DNA from 2 places in the Ideonella alba genome. Region 1 is predicted to be linked to the other one. Evidence: predicted binding sites of a transcription regulator. Region 1 holds the regulator's gene; the other holds the start of a gene.
The links. The regulator NrdR, encoded in region 1, represses ribonucleotide reductase genes. The targets are predictions, from matches to a motif close to CACNANATNTNGTG.

Region 1 (4,527 bases):
CGGCGCGAAGAACTGGCCCGATCCGTCGGCGGGCTCGGCCCAGAAGGTCGATGACCTCTGGCACGCAGCGGTCAACACCGGCGGCGATTTCTATTCGGCCAAGAGCTACGAGGACCTGTCCAAGGCCATGCGGGATGCGATCGGCAAGGCGATCTCGAAGACCGCGAAGGAAGCCGGCGTGTCGCTGAACTCCTCCACCAAGGTGCTGGGGACCTACAAGTTCGTCCCGAAGTACCAGGCGGTGTCCTGGTACGGTGACCTGGAAGCCTATGCATTGACCGATGTCGGTGCAGAGAGCGGTGCGCCCGTCTGGAAGGCTTCACAGCCCAAGACGGCCACGAACAAGCCGGTGGAGTGGACGGCCCGCAACCTGCTGGTCTGGAACCCGGACGCCAAGAAGGCCACGCCGTTCACCTGGCCCAAGGTCTCCACCGATGGCATGGGTGCCACGAACGCTGCCGCGATGAAGATCGACGGCACTGTGGACGGCCCCACGCTGACCGACTGGGTGCGTGGTGACACCAGCAACGAGGCGGCCGACAAGCCCTACCGCACGCGCAGCGGCAACCGCTACCCGGACTTCGTCAATTCGCCGCCGGTCTACGTCAAGGACCTGGTCCAACGGGATTATTCGGGCATCGATGCCGGATACACCACCTACCTGGCCTCCAAGGTCGACCGTACCAAGGGCGTGGTCTTCCTGGGCGGCAACGGTGGCATGCTGCACGCGTTCGACAGCAGCACCGGCGATGAGGTGATGGGCTTCCTGCCCTCGCCGGGTCTGCCCAAGCTGGCCAAGATCGCGGCCAAGAACTACGGCACCGAATCCAACTTCCACCAGTATGTGGTGGACGGCCCGCACATCGAGGCCGACGCCTACATCGTGACCCGCCGCGACGCTGCAGCCAAGTGGGCCAATGTGGTGGTTGGCACCATGGGTGCGGGCGGCCGGGCGATCTATGCGCTGCATGTGCCGACGACCAACCCGACCGCACTGGACGCCGACACCGTGCTGTGGCAGCGCTCCAGCACCGACGACCCCGACTTCGGCTACATGATGGGTGATGTCGCGGTTGGCAAGATCCAGGGCGGTACCGCGTCCGACGGCTGGAAGGTCTTTGTCGGCAACGGCATCGACAGCACCGACGGCAAGGCCGCGCTGATGATCATCGACCTGTCCACGGGTGCGGTGGACAAGGTGGTGCTGGATACCAGTGGGGGCAACGGCGCGATGGGTGTGTCGCTGGTGCGCAATGATCTGGGTGCCGTGATGGCCGCCTATGTGGGCGACATGAAGGGCCAGCTCTGGCGGGTCGAGTTCGCCTCGGCCACCAACAGTGCCACCTGGAAGGTGGGCTACGGCGGCAAGCCCCTGCTGCAGGCCTTTGACCCCGATGGCGTGACGCCGCAATCGATCACGACGGCCCCCTACAGCATGCCGTTCAAGTTCGGCAATGGCCAGCTCGTCGTGTTCGGCACGGGTCGCCTGCTGAACGAGACCGACGCCGATTCCGCCCGCCAGCAGACGATCTACGGCGTGCTCGATCCCACGCCGGCCAAGGATTCGACCGACAGTCTGAGCAGCCCCTACTACGGCGGAACCGATATCCGCGGTGTGCTGTCCAAGCGCACCCTGGGTGCGGCCACGACCATCACGGTGGGCGGTGTCACCCGCACCTTCTACCCGATCGAGGGCGAGGACATGGACTGGAATGTCCGCAAGGGCTGGTACCTGGAGCTGACCAAGGCGGGGCAGCGGGTCATCTACCCGGTGCAGCCGATCTTCGATGACTACATCTTCGTGCAGAGCATGGTGCCGGCGCCGAAGGCGGCCGAGTGCGAGGTCACCAGCGGTTCTGGCACGAACTTCATCTTCCGTGCCCATGAAGGCCTGCCGCCCAAGGATCCCATCGTCGACACCAACAACGACGGCAAGATCGACGAGAACGACAAGCCGCTGGGTGCCTATGACGTGAACGCCGACGGCACCGACGGCCTGGTCGTGCCGCCCGACAGCGAATGCGTCGACGGCTTCAAGATCGTCTGGGACTTCGACACCGACCCGCGCGGCAAGGCCATCCGCCTGGCCTGCAGCACCACGGCCCAGAAGGTCATCGACCGTGTCTGGCGCGAGATCGTCAACCCGCCGCAGCCCAAGTGAGGAACGACAGCATGACCCCTGAATCGTCGCCCGGCCGTCCCGGCCCCAGCGCCCGCGCGCCCGCCCGGGGCTTCACCCTGGTCGAGGTGCTGATCGTGGTGGCCATCCTGGGCATCCTGTCGGCCTTCGCCTACCCGGCCTATACCGAGCAGGTGGCGCGTGGCCGCCGCTCAGGGGCCCAGGCGGGGCTGATGGAAGCGGCACAGTGGATGCAGCGCTACTACGCGGCGCTGAACACCTACAAGGACGCCGACAAGAAGATGCCCGATTCCTACAAGTCGATTCCCCGCGATGGTGGCGCCAAGACCTACACGGTGGAAGTGGCGGTGGGTTCGGACGAGCGCAGCTACACCCTGACCGCCAAGCCGGTGACGGCCGACGCCAAGTGCGGCAACCTGACGCTCAATGACCTGGGGCAGAAGGGCAGCCAGTACGGCGACGTGCCCACCTGCTGGCGCTGAGATCCACCGGGCGCGTGGCGCCCGGCCTCAGATCTCCTTGATCAGCCGACTGAACTCGTCGACGTCCTCGAAGCTGCGGTAGACCGAGGCGAAGCGCACGTAGGCCACCTTGTCCAGGCGCTTGAGCTCGCGCATCACGAGCTCGCCCACGCGCGTGGACGGCACCTCGCGCAGACCGCTGGCCAGCAGCTTCTCCTGGATGCGCTCCAGCGCGGCGTCCACCTGTTCGATGCTCACCTGACGCTTGCGCAGCGCCAGGGTCATCGAGGCACGCAGCTTCTCGGGGTCGAACTCCACCCGCGCACCACCGCGCTTGACCACCGCCGGCAGCGAGATCTCGGCCCGCTCGTAGGTGGTGAAGCGCTTCTCGCAGCGGTGGCATTTGCGCCGCCGGCGCACCACGTCGCCCTCATCGGACTCCCGGGTCTCGACGACCTGGGTCTCGTCGTGTCCGCAGTAGGGGCAGCGCATCGCCGTCTCCGCCTGGGGATACCGATCAGCGGTAGACCGGGAAGCGGCGGGTCAGCGCCGACACCTGCTCGCGCACGCGGGCGATGGTGGCCTCGTCGTGCGGGTTGTCCAGCACGTCGGCGATCAGGTGGGCCGTCTGACGGGCCTCCTCTTCCTGGAAGCCGCGCGTGGTCATCGCCGGCGTGCCCAGGCGGATGCCGCTGGTGACCATGGGCTTTTGCGGGTCGTTCGGGATGCCGTTCTTGTTGCAGGTCATGTGGGCGCGGCCCAGGATGGCCTCGGCCTCCTTGCCGGTCAGACCCTTGGGACGCAGGTCCACCAGCATCACGTGGCTCTCGGTGCGGCCGCTGACGATGCGCAGGCCGCGCGCCTTCAGCGTCTCGGCCAGCACGGCGGCGTTTTTCACCACCTGCTGCTGGTAGGCCTTGAACTCGGGCGACAGCGCCTCCTTGAAGGCCACCGCCTTGCCGGCGATCACGTGCATCAGCGGACCGCCCTGGATGCCGGGGAAGATCGCCGAGTTGATCTTCTTGGCCACCTCTTCACCGCGCATCAGGATGATGCCGCCACGCGGGCCGCGCAGGCTCTTGTGGGTGGTCGAGGTGACCACGTCGGCGTGCGGCACCGGGTTGGGGTAGACGCCCGCGGCCACCAGGCCGGCGTAGTGCGCCATGTCGACCATGAAGTAGGCGCCGACGGCCTTGGCCACCTGGGCGAAACGCTCGAAGTCGATGCGCAGCGCGAAGGCCGATGCCCCGGCGATGATCAGCTTGGGCTTGTGCTCGTGGGCCAGCCGCTCCATCGCGTCGTAGTCGATGTCTTCCTGGGCATTCAGACCGTAGGACACCACCTTGAACCACTTGCCCGACATGTTCAGCGGCATGCCGTGCGTCAGGTGGCCACCTTCGGCCAGGCTCATGCCCATGATGGTGTCGCCCGGCTGCAGCAGGCCGAAGAACACCGCCTGGTTGGCCTGCGAGCCGCTGTTGGGCTGCACATTGGCGTACTCGGCCCCGAAGAGCTGCTTGGCGCGGTCGATGGCGAGTTGCTCGACCACGTCGACGTTCTCGCAACCACCGTAGTAGCGCTTGCCCGGGTAGCCTTCGGCGTACTTGTTGGTCAGCTGCGAGCCCTGCGCAGCCATCACGGCCGGCGAGGTGTAGTTCTCGGAGGCGATCAGCTCGATGTGCTCTTCCTGGCGGCGGTTCTCGGCCTCGATGGCGGCGAACAGCTCCGGGTCGACACGGTCGATCGTCGATTGGGTGCGGTCGAACATGGATGTCATCCTTGGTGTGGCGTGGCGCGGCCCGGCGCGATGGTCGCTGCATGGCGGCCATCGGCGGGTTGCCCAGGCGAACGGCAGTTCAGGGCCGCATCACATGTCGGCCCCCGCGCTTCCCGGTGGTGATCCACCTCGCAGCGGACGCCACCCGG
Region 2 (4,527 bases), on a different contig from region 1:
GCTGGGCAGCGACAGCCGGCTGCAGGTGCGCCTGCCGGGTGAGCCGATGGGCGGCATGTTCGATTCCGACCACCTGCGCCGCGTGCTGATCAACCTGCTGGAGAACGCGCTGCGCCACGCCAGCCGCGAGCCCGGCGCGGTGCGCCTGAGCCTGGAGCCGCTGGGCGACGCGCTGGTGCGCATCAGCGTGGCCAGCGATGGCGAGCCGATCGCGCCCGAGGTCGAGGCGCACCTGTTCGAACCCTTCCACAGCACACGCAGCCGCGGCACCGGGCTGGGCCTGTATATTTGCCGCGAACTCTGCGAGCGCCACGGCGCCAGCATCGACTACCTGCGCCGCGCCGGTGACCGCCACGCCAATGTGTTCCAGGTGGTGATGCGCAGCGCGCCGATCGATGCCGGCGGCCGCCTCTACCTATGAACGATGCCGCTGCCGGGCGGGTGCTGGTGGTCGACGACGAGCCGGACCTGCTGACCCTCTACGAACTGACGCTGCTGCGCGAAGGCCACAGCGTCGAGACCGCGTCCACCGTGGCTGAGGCCCTGGAGGCGCTGACCCAGTCGACCTTCCGCCTGGTGATCACCGACATGCGCCTGCCCGACGGCAGCGGCATGGACCTGCTGCGCTGGCTGGACAAGCAACGGCGCAACGAGAAGGCGATCGTCGTCACCGCCTTCGGCTCGGCCGAGAACGCGGTCGAGGCCCTGAAGGTGGGCGCCTTCGACTACCTCACCAAGCCGGTGGACCTGCGGCAGTTCCGCACCGTCGTGGCCTCGGCCATGGGTCGCGTCGCGCCCACCGCCGCCGGGGCGGCGCCGTCGCGCGGCGGACCGCTGCATCGCCTGGCAGGCCGCTCCAGCGGCATGCAGCAGGTGCGCGAACTGGTCGAGAAGGTGGCGCGCAGCATGGCGCCGGTGCTGGTCCACGGCGAGTCGGGCACCGGCAAGGAGCTGGTGGCCCGCGGCATCCACGAGGTCAGCGCGCGCGCCGCCGGGCCCTTTGTCGCGGTCAACTGCGGCGCCATCCCCGAGGCCCTGCTGGAGGCCGAATTCTTCGGCTACCGCAAGGGCGCCTTCACCGGCGCCACCGAAGACCGCGAAGGCTTCTTCCAGGCGGCTGCAGGCGGCACGCTGTTCCTGGACGAGATCGGTGACCTGCCGCTGGCGATGCAGAGCAAGCTGCTGCGCGTGATCCAGGAGCGCGCGGTGCGGCCGGTGGGCGCCACCGCCGAGCAACCCACCAATGTGCGCCTGGTCAGCGCCACCCACAAGGACCTGGCGCAGGAGGTGGCGCAGGGCCGCTTCCGGCAGGACCTGTTCTACCGGCTGAACGTGATCCGCATCCCGGTGCCGCCGCTGCGCGAGCGCATGGAGGACCTGGTGCTGATCTGCGACGTGCTGCTCGAGCGCATCGCCAACGAGGCCGGCGTCAGCCCGCCTCCGGTGCTGGCGCTGGCGGCGCGTGAGCGCCTGGCCAGCTACGCCTTCCCGGGCAATGTGCGCGAGCTGGAGAACCTGCTGCACCGCGCGGTGGCGCTGTCGGCCGGTGACGAGATCACGCCGCAGGACCTGGGCCTGCCCGAGCAGCTGGTGGGCCGCTCGCTGCTGGACGACGAGGCCGAGGCCAGCCTGCCCCCGGGCGCCGCCGCGGCTGCAGCCACCCATGATGAGTCGCTGCCCAGCGATCTGGCGCGTCACCTGGACGAGGTCGAGCGGCGCATCCTCGAGCGCGCGCTGCACCAGCACGGCTTCAACCGCACCGCGGCCGGCGCGCGCCTGGGCCTGTCGCTGCGGCAGATGCGCTACCGCATGGCCCGGCTGGGCATCTCCGAAGGCGCCTCGGGCGACGAGGCCGGCGAGCGGTGAGCGCCGGCCGCTGGCGGGACGGCTGGTGGGGCGGGGCGCGCCGCGTCGACTCACCCAATTTCGGACCCCGGCCGGCCGAGGTCGCCCCGAGCCTGCTGGTGCTGCATTCGATCAGCCTGCCGCCGGGCCAGTACGGCGGCGACGCGATCGAGCGCCTGTTCACCAACCGCCTGGACTGCGACGCCCACCCGTATTTCGACGCGCTGCGCGGCCTGCAGGTGTCGGCGCACTTCCTGCTGCGGCGCGACGGTGAGTTGCTGCAGTTCGTGGCCACCACCGAGCGCGCCTGGCATGCCGGCCGATCGAGCTGGCGTGGGCGCGAGAACTGCAACGACTGGTCGATCGGCATCGAGCTCGAGGGCCTCGAGGGAGAGTGTTTCGAAACGTACCAGTACACGGTTCTGGCGACCTTGATCAGGACTTTGGCGCGGCATCACCCGATTGCCGACGTGGTCGGCCATGAACATGTGGCGCCGGGCCGCAAGGCGGACCCGGGTCCGGGCTTCGACTGGGTCCGCCTGAACGCAAGCCTGGCGGGCTGCCGCGCGCAGGTTGCGCCGGAGATCCTTGGCCAGGCTTGACGCGGCCGTCGCAGACCCGCGTGGCGCAAGGCTCGGCGCCGCATTTCGCGGTGCAGGCCGCGCCGGGACTGGCTGCGTGAGCGCTGCACCGCAGACGGTGCGCGCGAGACGCCGATGCGCGGTGTGAGCACCCGGATGCGGCGATCGCAAGGGCATTTCGCGCCCGTCGTCAAGGGCGAGGAAGCACGCTATCGGTAGTGCTTGAGGTGCTCTGGGGCCCCAGATATAGTGTCTGCTTGTGCTAACCTTCGGCCTCTAGCCAAACGTCGATGAGCCACCTCGCCCTGCCTGTCCACCCTGTCGCCGCGTGCCCCGCACGTCGCCCGGGGGTCCCACAGGACAGCGCGCCGCCCCCTGCGGGCGCCCGTGGCCTTCGACGACGATGAGACGCCGGCACCGACGCCTCGGGTCACCGACCTGAGCGATTGGCGGCCTCGCCGGCGGCCTCCCAACGGCTCCTTCCAAGCGCGACCTCGCGCCCTCCACACCGACACATCCAACTGAGGGGAATCCATGCAAGCTGTCCCGTCCAGCCTGACCGACACCGGCGCCGCCGCGCGCCTGGCCACGCCTGCCGCCACCAGCAGCCAGGCCGCCGCCAGCGCCTACCAGGGCTACCAGATCATCCGCCGCAACGGCGCGGTGGTCTCGTTCGAGCCCAACAAGATCGCGATCGCGCTGATGAAGGCCTTCCTGGCGGTGCATGGCACCCAGGGCGCCGCGTCGGCCAGCGTGCGCGAGACGGTGGACGGCCTGACCGAGCTGGTGGTGCGCGGCCTGCTGCGCTCGCGCCCGGGCGGCGGCACCTTCCACATCGAGGACGTGCAGGACCAGGTCGAGCTGGGCCTGATGCGCGGTGGCCACCACGAAGTGGCGCGCGCCTATGTGCTCTACCGTGAGCGCCGCTCGCAGGAGCGCCTGAAGCAGGGGCAGGTGGCCGAGGCCGCGATCTCGCACCAGCTCAGCGTCACCGACAAGGGCCAGCGCGTGCCGCTGGACGAGGCCGCACTGCAGTCGCTGGTCGAATCCGCCTGTGCCGGCCTGGGCGCCGATGTGCGCCCCGAGCCCATCCTGGCCGAGACCCGCCGCAACCTGTATGACGGCGTGCCGATCGACGAGGTCTACAAGGCCGCCATTCTGGCCGCCCGCACGCTGATCGAGCAGGAGCCCGCCTACACCCGGGCCACCGCGCGCCTGCTGATGCACACCATCCGCCGTGAGATCCTGGGCGAGGAAGTCACCCAGGCCGAGATGGCCACCCGCTACGCCGAGTACTTCCCCAAGTTCATCAAGCGCGGCGTGCAGGCCGAACTGCTGGACGACAAGCTGCTGCAGTACGACCTGGCCAAGCTGGGTGCGGCGCTGGACGCCAGCCGCGACCTGCAGTTCGACTACCTGGGCCTGCAGACCCTGTTCGACCGCTACTTCCTGCACATCGACGAGCAGCGCATCGAGATGCCGCAGGCCTTCTTCATGCGCGTGGCCATGGGCCTGGCGCTGGGCGAGATCGACCGCGAAGCCCGCGCCATCGAGTTCTACCAGGTGCTCTCCAGCTTCGACTTCATGTCGAGCACGCCCACGCTGTTCAACGCCGGCACCCGCCGCTCGCAGCTCAGCAGCTGCTACCTGACCACCGTGGCCGATGACCTGGACGGCATCTACGAGGCGCTGAAGGAAAACGCGCTGCTGTCCAAGTTCGCCGGCGGCCTGGGCAACGACTGGACCAATGTGCGTGCGCTGGGCTCCTACATCAAGGGCACCAACGGCAAGAGCCAGGGTGTCGTGCCCTTCCTGAAGGTGGTCAACGACACCGCGGTGGCGGTCAACCAGGGCGGCAAGCGCAAGGGCGCGGTCTGCGCCTACCTGGAGACCTGGCACCTGGACCTGGAAGAGTTCCTGGAGCTGCGCAAGAACACCGGCGACGACCGCCGCCGCACCCACGACATGAACACCGCGAACTGGATTCCGGACCTGTTCATGAAGCGCGTCATCGAGGGCGGCGACTGGACCCTGTTCAGCCCCAGCACCTGCCCCGACCTGCATGACCTGGTCGGTGCCGAGTTCGAACGCGCCTACACCG

Region 2: KAK03_RS22240 (ribonucleoside-diphosphate reductase subunit alpha) is a predicted target of NrdR. The motif match lies at 2,665-2,678, and genes of this name have one in related genera.

Annotation. Positions count from the first base shown of each region.
Region 1 is NZ_JAGQDD010000027.1:30,451-34,977, forward strand. It holds gene KAK03_RS23040 (pilus assembly protein) at 1-2,161, shown strand, start outside; gene KAK03_RS25180 (type IV pilin protein) at 2,173-2,622, shown strand; gene nrdR (transcriptional regulator NrdR) at 2,650-3,093, opposite strand; gene glyA (serine hydroxymethyltransferase) at 3,119-4,369, opposite strand; ZMP/ZTP riboswitch at 4,433-4,527, opposite strand, start outside.
Region 2 is NZ_JAGQDD010000025.1:4,041-8,567, forward strand. It holds gene KAK03_RS25465 (sensor histidine kinase) at 1-421, shown strand, start outside; gene KAK03_RS22230 (sigma-54-dependent transcriptional regulator) at 418-1,866, shown strand; gene ampD (1,6-anhydro-N-acetylmuramyl-L-alanine amidase AmpD) at 1,863-2,447, shown strand; gene KAK03_RS22240 (ribonucleoside-diphosphate reductase subunit alpha) at 2,961-4,527, shown strand, end outside.